4 regions of the Nonomuraea sp. B12E4 genome follow, and region 2 is predicted to be linked to each of the others. Evidence: riboswitches for the same ligand, from Rfam matches in the RefSeq annotation. Region 2 holds a riboswitch; each other region holds the start of a gene.

Region 1 (3,176 bases), on a different contig from region 2:
GGCCGGGCAGCATGATCGGGCGCGGGGCGTGGCCGCGCGAGCGCCGCAGCGGCATCGCCTGCCCCCGGAAGGAGCACACCACCGAGTCGTCGGCGGGCTGGTGGATGGGGCGGTCGTAGGTGAGGAACGCGTCCGCGATGCCGGCCAGGCGTTCGAACGCGTCGCGGTCGTCGTACGCGATGGGCTCGTCGGCGGTGTTGGCGCTGGTCAGCACGATCGGCGCGGCGACCTCGGCGAGCAGCAGGTGGTGCAGCGCCGTGTACGGCAGCATCACCCCGAGCCGCCGGTTGCCCGGCGCGACCGCGTCGGCCACATGCGCGTCCGCGCGCCGGGGCAGCAGCACGATAGGCCGGGCCCGGTCGGTGAGCAGGTCGGCGGCCACCGGGTCCACCTCGCACAGCCGCCGGGCCTCGTCCAGGTCTGCCACCATGACCGCGAACGGCTTGTCCGTCCGCCGCTTGCGCCGCCGCAGTGTGGCGGCGGCGGTCTGGTCGGTGGCCGGCACCGCCAGGTGGTAGCCGCCGACGCCCTTGACCGCCAGCACCCCGCCCGCGCGCAGCACCTCGGCGGCACCGGCCAGGACCTCGGCGGTGCCCGCCAGCACCCCCGCGATGCCCGCCAGGGCCCCGGCGGCGCCTGCCGGTGGCTCGCCCGGCGCGCCGACCAGGCTGAGGCGGGGGCCGCACGCCGGGCAGCAGATGGGCTGGGCGTGGAAGCGCCGATCCGCCGGATCGTGGTATTCGGCCCGGCAGTCGGCGCACATCGCGAAGCCCGCCATCGTGGTCAGCGGCCGGTCGTACGGCAGCCCGCGCACGATCGTCAGCCGAGGCCCGCAGTTGACGCAGTTGACGAAGGGGTAACGGTAGCGCCGGTCGGCCGGGTCGGCCAGCTCGGCCAGGCAGTCGGCGCAGGTGGCGATGTCGGGCGACACCAGTGCGCGGGACAGGCCCGAGGGGTCGCTCTCGACGATCAGGAACCCGCCCTCCGGCCGCGCCGCCCGTACGCCGGAGGTGACGGTCACGCGGTCGATGGCGGCCAGCGGCGGCGCGTCGCGTTCCAGCCGCAGCAGGAACTCCTCGATCTCCCGCCGGCCGCCCTCCAGCTCGACGAAGACGCCGCGGGCGTCATTGCCCACCAGCCCCGCCAACCCCAGCCCGGTCGCGAGCCCGTGCACGAACGGCCGGAAGCCCACCCCCTGCACGACGCCTTCGACCCTGACCCGCACCCCCATCGAGCCAGTGTGCAACGAAAGGCGCGGAAATCCCGGCTGGCACACCGGTACCACATGACAAGCACCATGACTGGCAGTCACCAGGGCATCCCGAGACCCCTCGGATGCCGCCGACAGGGCGTTTACCGACACACCCCAAGGATTCTTTACCGAGCCCACAACCCCTACGGATCCGGGGTTTCCGCACGTTACCCACCGCAGCCGCATTTGACCTACTTGCCACCTTTAAGTATCGATATATACCTTTTGGCAAGCGCGGCCGATGCTTTGACAAGCGTTCGTCGTAGTGTTGCCAGTTCGTTGACCAGGCCTAATCCGCACTCGGTGCGGGGCCGGGGACCCATCTTCGGGGGTGAATCGCCCGCCGGCTCAGACCGGCGGGCGTAGGGCACTTCCAGGCCCGAACCCGTCAGCTAACCCGGTAGGCGCGTGGAAGCAAGGAGTCACCGCCCTCATGCTGAACCCAAGCAAACGCTTCAGCCTCGCCATCGCCGGCGTTCTCCTGGCCGGCACGACCGCCGCCGCGGCCGGCACCGCGCTCGCGTCCGTCACCGACAACGACGAGCCGCTGGTGCCCGCGGCCCAGGCGCAGCCAGGGCAGCTCACCTACGGCCAGGACATCTCCAACCACCAGCCGCTGTACAACTGGACCACGAGCTCCGCCCAGTTCGGCATCATCAAGGCCACCGAGGGCCTCGACTTCCGCGACGCCTCCTTCGCCCGGCACTGGCAGGAGCTGGGCAAGAAGGGCATCGTCCGCGGGGCGTACCACTACGGTCACCCGCGCAACAACCCGATCGCCGAGGCGAACTTCTTCCTGGCCACGGTGAACGCCCAGCCCGCCAAGCGCGGCGACCTGCTGGTCCTGGACCTGGAGACCACCGACGGCAAGACCGTCTCCGAGGTCAACGACTGGGCCAGGACCTGGCTGTCGTACGTGAAGGACAAGACCGGCGTCGCCCCGATGTTCTACAGCAGTTGGCGCTTCGCCGACACCTACGGCCACGGCCTGTCGGAGTACCCGCTGTGGGTCGCCCACTACGGCAAGCAGAGGGGGACGGTCACCCCGCCCGCCGACTGGAAGTCCTGGACCATCCACCAGTACTCCGAGTCGCCCATCGACCAGGATGTCTCGACGCTGACTCCCAGCCAGCTGCGCGGCCTGGGCCGCCAGACGGCCTGACCGCCGACCGCTCAGTCCGGCGCCTGGTAGCGCTCCTCCAGGGTGGCGTGCTCGTCCAGGCCGATGAGCTTGTTGAAGTCGTCGAAGCCGAGCATGTTCGCGCATGGAGCGGGTGTCACCCTGGGCGGCGAGCGCTGGACCGCGCGGCGTACGTTGAGCGGTCTACACCCCCTGAACCGCCGCGCACCCCTGGGCTCCTTGTGGAGTCCGGGGGTGGGGCCGCGTATCGACTGGCCGGCGGCGTGCTCCCATGCACGCCCGAACTAGCCGCTTTCATGGTGGTGACGGGCCCGATCGCCCCCGCGATCACCAGGTACCGCCACCGTTGCGCCATCGCCCGTAGTCGCCCGTGATGAGCAGGTCCGCCGTCAGTGATGTCCGGAGCGGCGTCAAGGTCGCGTACGTCCTGGCGTCGCTCCGCCAAGGTGTCATGGTCATCGCCGTGACGTCAGGTCCACCCGCGGATCAGCGGCGGCGCCGCCGGCGGCGGGCGCTTCTGCTGTAGGCGCCCCTGTCCCTCGGGTTCGGGTAGGGACCTGTGACGACGATCGCAGCCGCCAGATAGTGCTGGACAGACATGACGTCCTCCTTGGTGTGAGTGCCGGGCGGGTGTGTTTTTCCCGGCACTCACACGTCCAACTGATCGAATACCCCCAAACTTCCCATTGAGTCGATTTATGGGATATTTATCCCGTAGGTTTTACCACTTCTGGACCGAGCCATGCCGTACCCGAACGGCCGAGACCGATAGTTGCCCCATCA
Region 2 (3,176 bases):
CCGTTCGCTCATCTGCCTCCCCCTAACGTGAGCTCTTCACGCGAGCCGGTCCCGCACGTAGTCGCGCCACCGTGCCGTCAGCGTGGCCGTGGAGAGCCCCAGCGAGGCGAGTGCCTCCTCGACGCCGGTCGCCCGGGCCGCGCGGTAGAGCCTCACCAGAGTCTCCTCACCGAACCGGTCAGCCAGGAACCGACACGCCAACCAAGCCTCTTGGTACGCCCGCGCAAGCCGTGCGGGGTCCCGCCCGTCCACCGCAAAAGCCGCGGGTCCGGGCAAGGCACTAGGCAGGCGCCCGGCCCGCACCTCGGCGGCGAGCTCGGCGGCCGCCGTCTTCACGGGAAGCCCGGCGTCACGGTAGCCCACGTAGTCGGCCAACCCCTCGTAGAGCCAGGTGGGCAGACCGTCGGTGCCCGCCACGACGTGCGTGAGCTCATGGGTGAGGACCACATCCTTGCCCGTGGAATTGAGCATGGCGAAGAACTCGGGCACGATGATCACCCGGCCGCCGTCCGCCACCGCGGCCAGCCCATCGACGTGCTCCACCCCGGCCAGCTCTGCGGCCTCACGTGCGGTCCGCGGAACGACCACCAGGGGAAGCACCGGCCCGCCGAGCACACTCGCCACCCGCCGCCCGGCCGCGTCGGCCCTGCGCGCCAACTCGTCGAGCGAACCGGGCGCGGCGCGGTGGCCGACGACCAGCGAGTGCTTCCCCCGGGACACGGTCATGCCGTCGGACCAGCGGGCACGCAACCCGGACGGAACGACGGGGACCGAAACCCCGCCGGGGACCGGGCTACGGGCGGGGCTGGAAGTGCCGGCGGGACTTGTGGCCGCCGTCCCGCTACCGGTGGAGGTCAAGGTGTCGGTGGGGACGCTGGCGGTGGTGATGAAGGCGAGGAGCAGTAGCCCGGTCGCCACGCCTGGTCGCCTCACCTGCACGGACACGCTGCCCGATCGTAGTCGGCCCGGACCATCGCCTGCGCCCTCTCCCGGTCGGTCCACTGCGCGTTGGTGCGTGGCTCCCTGTGTGGCTGTCGTGGGATAGGTACCCGAGAAGGCCGTAGGCGGCCCACATGTGGAAGCTTGAGGGGGCCCACACGTGGGAGCTCGGGCGGCCCACTGCTCGCCCGGTATTTCCGTGCGCCGTTACGGCGGGCCATGGGTGGCGGTCAGCGGGCGTCTCCCTGGACATGGCCGGCCACGTACGGCGGGTGGCGTGACGTCGGCTTGCCGTACAAGATCGTGTTTATGAACGTGCCGTACAAGATCGCGTTTATGAAAAACAGCGGCCCCCGCCCAAGCGACGGGCGGGGGCCTGCACTACATGCCGGGGCGGACCGCGCCGACGAACGACGACCTACGCCATCCGTCCAGTTTTTCGATGCGCACCCGTTCGCCCGTCCGCGGCGAATGGATCATTCTGCCCTTGCCGACGTACATGCCCACGTGGCCGAGCCCGCTGAAGAACAGCAGATCACCCGGCTGGAGATTCCGCCAAGAGATCTTGGTCCTGGTGCGGACGAACTGGCTGCTCGCCACGCGCGGGAGTTTCACTCCGGCCTTGCGCCAGGCGAACTGGACAAGACCGGAGCAGTCAAACGAACCAGGGCCTGTGCCTCCATAACGGTACGGGTCACCGATCTGGTTTTTGGCCACGGCGACGGCCTTGCGGGCCTTCGCTTTCTGACGGGCGACCCTGGCCGTGCTCGAGGTCGCGGCGGTTGAGGCCACCGCGGCCGTGGAGGTCCGGGCCGAATCGCTTGTCGTCTCCGCCTGAGCCGTCGGGGCATGGAGGACCAAACCTCCGGCCGTCACGGTCATCGTCAGCGCTACACCACTCAGGGCAAGGCGGGACAGACGGGGGTTTTGCAGGGAATCAGACAGGATTTCTCCTTGTGTCTTCCACGAATGCCTACCGGGTTAGCTGACGGATTCGGGCCTGGAAGTAGCCCTACGGCGCGATATGCGCGCCGATTCACCCCTGATCCCTTGGGGAATGTGGGATCGCTGGGTCCCCGGCTCCGTGCCTCCTGGCTGCACGGATTCGGCGGGTCGCCGCCCGACTTATGTGTCTGAATGGTGATATCGACGGCGACCAGCGGATCTTTATCTGTCTCACATCGGAGGGGACCGATGCCGGTTCGCGGCGACATGGCTTGTGCACCGCGACGACGCCAGAAGCTACGCCGAAAGGTCAAGGATCAGCAAAGCGACAGTCATGCTGTAAAGATCAAATAAAGGGGCCAGTAAAGGCAGAAGTCCCTGCTGGAGCCCCAAGCGCCGTTATCAAAAAGTGACCCTGCTCACACTTCTGAACACAGCGCCCTGTCAGGTGCCGATTGTCGCTTTTGTCACAGCTTTCACGCTTCTATCGCGAGCCCCACTCGTGGGAACGCTCCCGCGCGCAGCCGTACGCCCATCGGCGCGGCCGGATTCGGAATGGAGACCGGAGACCTACTATCCGACATAGTTGAAGAGGGCATGCCTGCGACACAACGCGACACGACAAGAGGACCTGGAGTAGCCCGAAAAGCGCCCCACCGCCGACCGAAACGACCTGCCGACAGGCTCCTCAGCCGGAAACCCGCACCAAGGCGGACGTTACGGGCGGACGGCGCCGACGATGGAGCGAGCGTTGCCGGAGAGCGGGACGACCTTGACCACGTCCCCGGTCTGCGGAGCGTGGACGATCTTCCCGTTCCCGGCGTAGATGCTGACGTGCCCCAGCCCTTCGCTGAAGATCAGGTCACCGGGCCGGAGAGAGCTGAGGGAAACCTTGCGGCTGGCCCCCCACGCCCACTGCTGCCACGTCGTACGGGGCAGCGACACCCCGGCCGCCCGCCAGGCCGCCTGGGTGAGCCCCGAGCAGTCGTAACCCCCCGGCCCCGTCCCGCCGAACACGTACGGCTTGCCCACCTGCGCGAACGCGAACCGCAGCACCGCTGCGGCGTTACCCGAGGCCGGCCCGGTGTACTGGATGCCGGTGCTGTTCGGGTTGCCCTGGTTGTAGGCGCCCAGCTTCTTCAGCAGCTTCTTCTGCTGGACGATCAGCTTGAGAACCTCCGAGCGCTCCTTCTCGACGGAGTCGCGCTCCTTGTCCGCCGACTGCAGCGCTTTCTGAGCCTTGTCCCGGTCGGCCTTCAGCCCGCGGTTGGCCCGGTCGAAGGCCGCCAGTT
Region 3 (3,176 bases), on a different contig from region 2:
ACCTGCTCCCGCTCGGCAGCGGTGCGAGCGTGGTCGGAGAGCTGCACGTCGAAGCTGAGCTTCTGAGCGACGGTCATGACGGAGGTCCTTCTCTCTGCGGTTCTGCGCAATCTACCGAAGTCTGTGGGAGTGGGGCACTGCCCGAGGGCGGTGCGTACCTTCCTATTGTCTCGCTATATGGGATGACAAGCGGCTGATGGGGTGGTTCGCCGGTCCGCACACGAAAAAGCGCCTGGAGGTCCTCGTGGGAACCGCCAGGCGCTCGTGGGGACTAGGCGGTCCTAGCCGGATACTCGCGCGGTGATCTCGTCGCCGATCTCACTGGTGGTGCGGCTCGCCCCGCCGGCCAGCCGGTCCACGAGGTCGTCGGCGACGGCCTGCTCGACCCTGGCCGCCTCGGCGTGCAGCCCGAGGTGGTCGAGGAGCATGGCGACCGACAGGATCGTCGCGGTCGGGTCGGCCTTGCCCTGCCCGGCGATGTCCGGCGCGCTGCCGTGCACCGGCTCGAACATGCTGGGCGCGGCGCCCTCGGGGTTGATGTTGCCGCTGGCCGCCAGGCCGATGCCGCCGGCGATGGCCGCGCCGAGGTCGGTGATGATGTCGCCGAACAGGTTGTCGGTGACGACCACGTCGAACCGCTCGGGCTGGCTCACGAAGAACATCGAGGCCGCGTCGATGTGGCTGTAGTCGGTGGTGACCTCGGGATAGTCCGCCGCCACCCGGTTGACCGTGCGCTGCCACAGGTCGCCGGCGTAGGAGAGCACGTTGGTCTTGTGGACCAGGGTCAGCTTCTTGCGGGGGCGCGACCTGGCCTTCTCGAACGCGTAACGCACCACGCGCTCGACGCCGTGGGCGGTGTTGAGCGACTCCTGGGTGGCGATCTCGTGGGGTGTGCCGCGCCGCATGACGCCGCCGGTGCCCGCGTAGAGGCCCTCGGTGCCCTCGCGGACGACGATCATGTCGATGTCCTCGGGCGACTTGCCGGCCAGCGGCGTCGTCACACCGGGGAACAGCTTGACCGGCCGCAGGTTGACGTAGTGGTCGAACTCGAACCGGATGCGGAGCAGGAGCTCGCGCTCGAGCACGCCCGGCGGCACGCTGGGGTCGCCCACGGCACCGAGCAGGATCGCGTCATAGCCGCGCAACTCCTCGAGCACCGCGTCGGGCAGCGTCTCACCGGTGCGGTGATAGCGCGCGGCGCCCAGGTCATAGTGCGTGGGCTCGAACTTCGTGCCGACGGCCTCCAGGACCTTGAGCCCTTCGGCCACGACCTCGGTGCCGATGCCATCCCCGGGGATGACGGCCAAGCGGATGTTACGCGACTCCATGGCGGTACCTTACCGGCTCGTCTCGACTGACGAACACACCATCTCATTTCTCGGACGTCCGATTTTAGGTGGTTTACAACGCTTTGACCGTTTCGTTAGAGTTCGTCCAGCCTAATCCGCACACCGCTGTGTGGAGCCGGGGACCCAAATCTCCCCTGGGGCGAGTCGGCAGCCGCCGTAGGGCCACTTCCAGGCCCGAGCCCGTCAGCTAACCCGGTAGGCCACGTGGAAGGACAGACCATGCCTCGCATCACCACCTGCCTTGCGGCCACCGCCGCCGGGCTCGCCCTGGCCTCTCCCGCCCAGGCCGCCACCTCCCACAGCCCCGACGTCGTCCGCCCCCAGGCCGCCGACTCCGGCGCGATCACGCTGACCGGCCCCCAGGTCAAGCACGTCCAGCAGAAGAGCCAGCCCAAGCCGGCCTGGAAGATCGCCCTCAACTTCGCCATGCGCAAGCGCGGCATCCCCTACGTCTGGGGCGGAACCAGCGACAGCGGGTACGACTGCTCCGGACTCACGCTCAAGGCGTACGCGCACGCCGGGATCGAGCTGCCGCGAACCGCGGCGGAGCAGTACAACGCGTTCTCCAGGAAGATCTCCTGGAACCATCTCAAGCCCGGTGACCTGGTCTTCTTCCACGGACTGGGGCACGTCGGGATGGTCTCCAGACCCGGTTACATGGTGAACGCGCCGCACACCGGTGACGTGGTCAAGGAGGAGCCGCTCTCTGACTGGCGCAGGGAGGCGTTCGTGGGCGCCGTCCGGCCCGACCCCAAGGGCGTACGGCTCTCCACGAAGCAACACAACGACCCACCGCCTGCCATGCTCACCGCCACCCTGTGAGCGGACGCGGCCCCGCGGCACCACCGCGGCACCACCGCGGGGCCGCCGCGGGGCCGCCCGGTCACGGCCTCGCAGACGACAAGGCCCTGCCGGGGATGAAGCGGTCGGCCGGTTCTACCGGCTGGAGTTCTGGGGCGCGCCGCCGTTGTCCCGACGGTCCAGCGCGATCTGCAGGGCCTCGGCGGCCTGGTCCTCGTGCTCTTCGGCGCGGTTGGCGGCATACATCTCGTACATGTGACTCATCTCATTTCGCGAGCGTGCCAATGGGGACTCGGATCCCGATCGCGAATCCGATCGGGCCTGACCTCGTGGTCCGGGTCGCGGACCGGACGAAAAGGGGCTTACCGGCCGACGCATCGCCACACCCCGCGGCGGGTCGTCGACCTGCCCTAACAGGCCCCGCCGCGGCAGGTAATGAGTACGAGAACCTGGCGCATATCCCCACCACAGTACCCCGAGCGTCTCGTTGGATGTCCTAGCATCTCGTATCGTGAGACAAACAAGGGGGCCGCCCCCGGTGTGATCCGGGTGGCGGCCCCCTTTGTGGAGCAGGGTCGCTCAGTCCTCCAGGTCCACCGAGCGGCCGCTCTCGGCGCCGATCTCGGCCACGATCTGGTCGGCCACGTCGGCCGGGATCGCCGAGTCGACGGTCAGCGCGATGAGCGCCTTGCCGCCCTTGACGTCCCGGGCCACCTGCATGGAGGCGATGTTGATGCTGTGCTCACCGAGCAGGCGGCCGACCACGCCGACGATGCCGGGCCGGTCGGTGTAGGTGAAGAAGCACAGGTGAGCCGTCGGCTCGATCTCCATCTCGTAGCCGTTGACCTCGACGATCTTCGTGATCTGCCGCGGGCCGGAGAGCGTGCCCGAGACCGAGACCTGACGTCCGTCGGCGAGCACGCCGCGCACGGTCACGACGTTGCGCCAGTCGGGGCTCTCGGAGCTGGTCACCAGCTCCACGGCGATGCCGCGGTCCTTGGCCAGCAGCGGCGCGTTGACGTAGGT
Region 4 (3,176 bases), on a different contig from region 2:
ATCCCAACAGCATGGCCGCCGTCCGCCCATGCCGCGTCACCTGCCCGCGACGGAGGCCCGGAGCCGGGCGGTGCTCTCCCTGCGTCCCCAGGCGATCACCGCGCAGAGCACCAGCAGGACCAGGGGCAGCACCATGGTGCCGCCGGACAGGAACAGCTCAGTCAGCGTCGCGCACACCATCAGCCCGCCGAGCGCCAGCCCGGCCGGGCCCGCGAGCCGGGGCACGACCAGCCCGACGGCGCCCACCACCTCCAGCACGCCGACGAAATGGCGGAACCAGTCGCCGAGCCCGATCGCCTCGAACGTCGAGGCGGACGGCTCCGCGTTCGCGAACTTGCCCAGGGCCGACATCACGAAGAACCCCGCCACGACCACCTGCAGGGCCCACAAGGCGACGGTGCGGGCCCTCCGGGGCCGGGTGGGGCTCGGTGCGTTTGTCATGATCTCCAGCCTCCTCTAAATGCCGTGACACCGACGCTAGGCTCCCAGGCCGCCGCGGAGAATCGATCTAGGTGCCCGGCGGGGGTGTACATAAGTGCACCCCGCCGGGATTCATGCTCCGCTGAGGGCCAGGGAGCCGGGGATGGCGGCGAACACCGTTCGCAACTCGGCCGCGAGGCGGGTCACCCACGCCCCGCCACCGTCGTCCATCCGCGCGAGCACCCTCCTCGGGCGCCGCCTGCACGGCAAGGCGGTCATCGACCTCACCTGAATCAGCCGCCGGCGCGCTCAGAACATCGAGATGTGCACGTGGTCGTAGTGGTTCTCGGTGATGCTGCCGCGGTTCTCCATCGCGCGCCAGCCGGAGCCGAGGTTGATGCGCTGCTTCCAGATCACGTACTTGACGCCCAGCTTGCCCTTGTTCTTGAGGGCCCATTCCGCGAGGCGGTCGCCCAGGGCGTTGTTGGCGCCGCTGGGCGTCGTGCCGCCCGTGCTCATCATGAAGTCGCAGGCCCGGCCCAGCGGGTGCTCACCGCTGGCGCCGGCCCGGAAGCAGCCCACCGCGAACGGCAGCGCGAAGTTCTTCTGCACCTGCGCCCGCATCAGCCGCGTGCGCTCGGTGATGTTGTCGGCGCCGGTCGGCAGTTCGGGCGCCCAGCTACCGTCGCCGTTGCGGCCGGGCCCGAACGGCACGAGATCCTCGAGCTTCTCGCGGATGTCCTTGATGACGTCCTCGGCGTCGTCGCGCTGCCCGGCCACCTCGCCTGCGTCCTCGCGGATCCGGGTGGCCAGGCGGCCGGCCTCGTCGGCGGCCTTCTTCCGCTCGTCACGGGCCCTGGCCACGGACTCCACGACGGCCTGCTGCTCGATCGTGAGCTGCTCGATCACGGCCGCCCCCGCGCCGTTCTCCGGCAGCATGAAAGCGGGCACCGAGGGGTCGCCGTTCTGGTAGCGCAGCCTGGCGATCTCGGCCACGCGCTGCTGGGACGTCTCCAGCGTGCGCTCGGCGGCGGCCAGGCGCTCCTTGGCCGTCTTGGCGGCCTGTTGTGCCTTGGCCAGCTCGACCCGCTTGAGGTTGTACTTCTCGATGAGCTTGTCGACCTTGCCGTTGAGCTGCTTGAGCTGGGCGCGGAGCTGGGCTTCCGTGGGTTTGGGGTCAGCCGACGCCGCGGTCGCCGGACCGAGGGCGACAGCGGTGGCGGTGATGAGACCAATGGCAAGCGTCGCGGGGGACGATACCGCCAAGAGGACATTCCTCTCCCTCAGCCTGCCGAGTTAGCTGACGGGTTCGGGCGTGGGAGCCGCCTGCCACGTACGTGGATTCACCCGCTGGTGCATGGGTCCCCGGCTCCCGGGCAACACGCCCGGGATTAGGCATGCAACGACCGTTACGGCCGGTGCATATCGGGATATTAGTGGTAGATCGCGAGTCATGCGACCTTAACTAGAAATCTATTAGTGATCTACCTGTGACCGAAGCATGCGTGCGGCCTCTTCCGGCAGCACGTCGTTGACGAACGCCCCCATCGCCGACTCCGAGCCCGCCAGATATTTCAGCTTCCCGGGCGCGCGCCTGATGCTGAACAGCTCCAGGTGCAGGTACGCCAGCTCCCTGTCCTGCCGCACGGGCGCCTGGTGCCAGGCCGAGATGTACGGCATCACCACCCCGAACAGACCGTCGAACGCCCGCAGCACCGAGGTGTAGAGGGGCGCGAACGCCACCCGCTCGGCCTCCGACAGCGCCGCCAGGTCGGGCACCTGCCGGTGCGGGTAGATGTGCACCTCGAACGGCCACCGGGCGGCGGCGGGCACGAAGGCCGTCCACAGCTCGTTGGCGGCCACCACCCGCGTCCCCGCGGCCCGCTCGGCGGCCAGCACGTCGGCGAACAGGTTTCCCGGCCCCCGATGCCGCGCGGCGGCGCCGAGTTGCAGCTTGGTCCTGGGCGTGACGTACGGGTAGGCGTAGATCTGGCCGTGCGGGTGGGCGAGCGTGATGCCGATCTCCTCACCCCGATTCTCGAAGACGAACACCTGCTCCACACCCTCGATCCCGGACAGCTCGGCCGTGCGGTCGGCCCACGCCTCCATGACCAGGCCCACCTGGGCGTCAGAGAGCCGGGAGAACGAGGAGGAATGATCCGAGGTGAAGCACACCACCTCGCACCTGCCCACCCCCGGCCGCGCTTCGCTCAAGCCGCCCACATCGTGATAAGTCCCAAGATTTCCGGAAAAAGAGGGAAAACGGTTCTCGAACGCCACCACGTCGTAGTCGTAGGCCGGGATCTCCGTCGACCGCGTGTCCGACGACGGGCACAACGGGCACTCCGCCGCCGTGCCCGCCGGCTGGAACGTCCGCGTCTGCCGGTGCCCCGCCACCGCGACCCACTCCTCGGTCAGCGGGTCGTACCGCAGCTCCGAGGCCACCGGCCGGGGCTCGAGCGGACGCCGGTCGAGCGCGCTCCTGTCGGCGTCGTCCCGCCGGTCGAAATAGATCAGCTCCCGGCCGTCGGCCAGGTGGGCGATGGTGCGTTTCAACTCGAGTCCTCCGCGATGATCAGTTCTCCGGCCCGTTCGGCCAGCTCGGTGCGTGCTTGCTCGGGCAGCCCCGCGTCGCTGACGACCACGTCGGCCTCGGTCAGCTCGGCGATGGTGCTGATGCCGACCGTGTTCCACTTGGTGTGGTCGGCGGGGACGACCAGCCGGTGCGCGGCCGCCACGAGCTCCCTGTCGGTCTC

What was found. A riboswitch is a leader RNA that binds a small molecule or an ion and turns the genes downstream of it on or off. The one in region 2 is predicted to bind cyclic di-AMP.
Region 1: linked by a shared signal. The riboswitch ahead of ABGB18_RS36565 (GH25 family lysozyme) and the one ahead of ABGB18_RS21880 (C40 family peptidase) in region 2 are both predicted to bind cyclic di-AMP.
Region 3: linked by a shared signal. The riboswitch ahead of ABGB18_RS16940 (C40 family peptidase) and the one ahead of ABGB18_RS21880 (C40 family peptidase) in region 2 are both predicted to bind cyclic di-AMP.
Region 4: linked by a shared signal. The riboswitch ahead of ABGB18_RS37820 (hypothetical protein) and the one ahead of ABGB18_RS21880 (C40 family peptidase) in region 2 are both predicted to bind cyclic di-AMP.

What each region holds. Positions count from the first base shown of each region.
Region 1 covers NZ_JBDPME010000023.1:25,584-28,759, forward strand. The annotation lists gene hypF (carbamoyltransferase HypF) at 1-1,231, opposite strand, end outside; cyclic di-AMP (ydaO/yuaA leader) riboswitch at 1,529-1,676, shown strand; gene ABGB18_RS36565 (GH25 family lysozyme) at 1,686-2,414, shown strand.
Region 2 covers NZ_JBDPME010000009.1:152,212-155,387, reverse strand. The annotation lists gene ABGB18_RS21890 (M48 family metalloprotease) at 1-12, opposite strand, end outside; gene ABGB18_RS21885 (hypothetical protein) at 37-945, opposite strand; gene ABGB18_RS21880 (C40 family peptidase) at 1,321-1,821, opposite strand; cyclic di-AMP (ydaO/yuaA leader) riboswitch at 1,895-2,060, opposite strand; gene ABGB18_RS21875 (C40 family peptidase) at 2,602-3,176, opposite strand, start outside.
Region 3 covers NZ_JBDPME010000006.1:233,577-236,752, reverse strand. The annotation lists gene ABGB18_RS16950 (branched-chain amino acid aminotransferase) at 1-77, opposite strand, end outside; gene ABGB18_RS16945 (3-isopropylmalate dehydrogenase) at 282-1,328, opposite strand; cyclic di-AMP (ydaO/yuaA leader) riboswitch at 1,427-1,566, shown strand; gene ABGB18_RS16940 (C40 family peptidase) at 1,569-2,171, shown strand; gene serA (phosphoglycerate dehydrogenase) at 2,730-3,176, opposite strand, start outside.
Region 4 covers NZ_JBDPME010000025.1:11,022-14,197, forward strand. The annotation lists gene ABGB18_RS37805 (hypothetical protein) at 1-2, opposite strand, end outside; gene ABGB18_RS37810 (DoxX family protein) at 37-441, opposite strand; gene ABGB18_RS37815 (hypothetical protein) at 584-712, shown strand; gene ABGB18_RS37820 (hypothetical protein) at 730-1,686, opposite strand; cyclic di-AMP (ydaO/yuaA leader) riboswitch at 1,692-1,828, opposite strand; gene galT (galactose-1-phosphate uridylyltransferase) at 1,897-2,976, opposite strand; gene ABGB18_RS37830 (DeoR/GlpR family DNA-binding transcription regulator) at 2,973-3,176, opposite strand, start outside.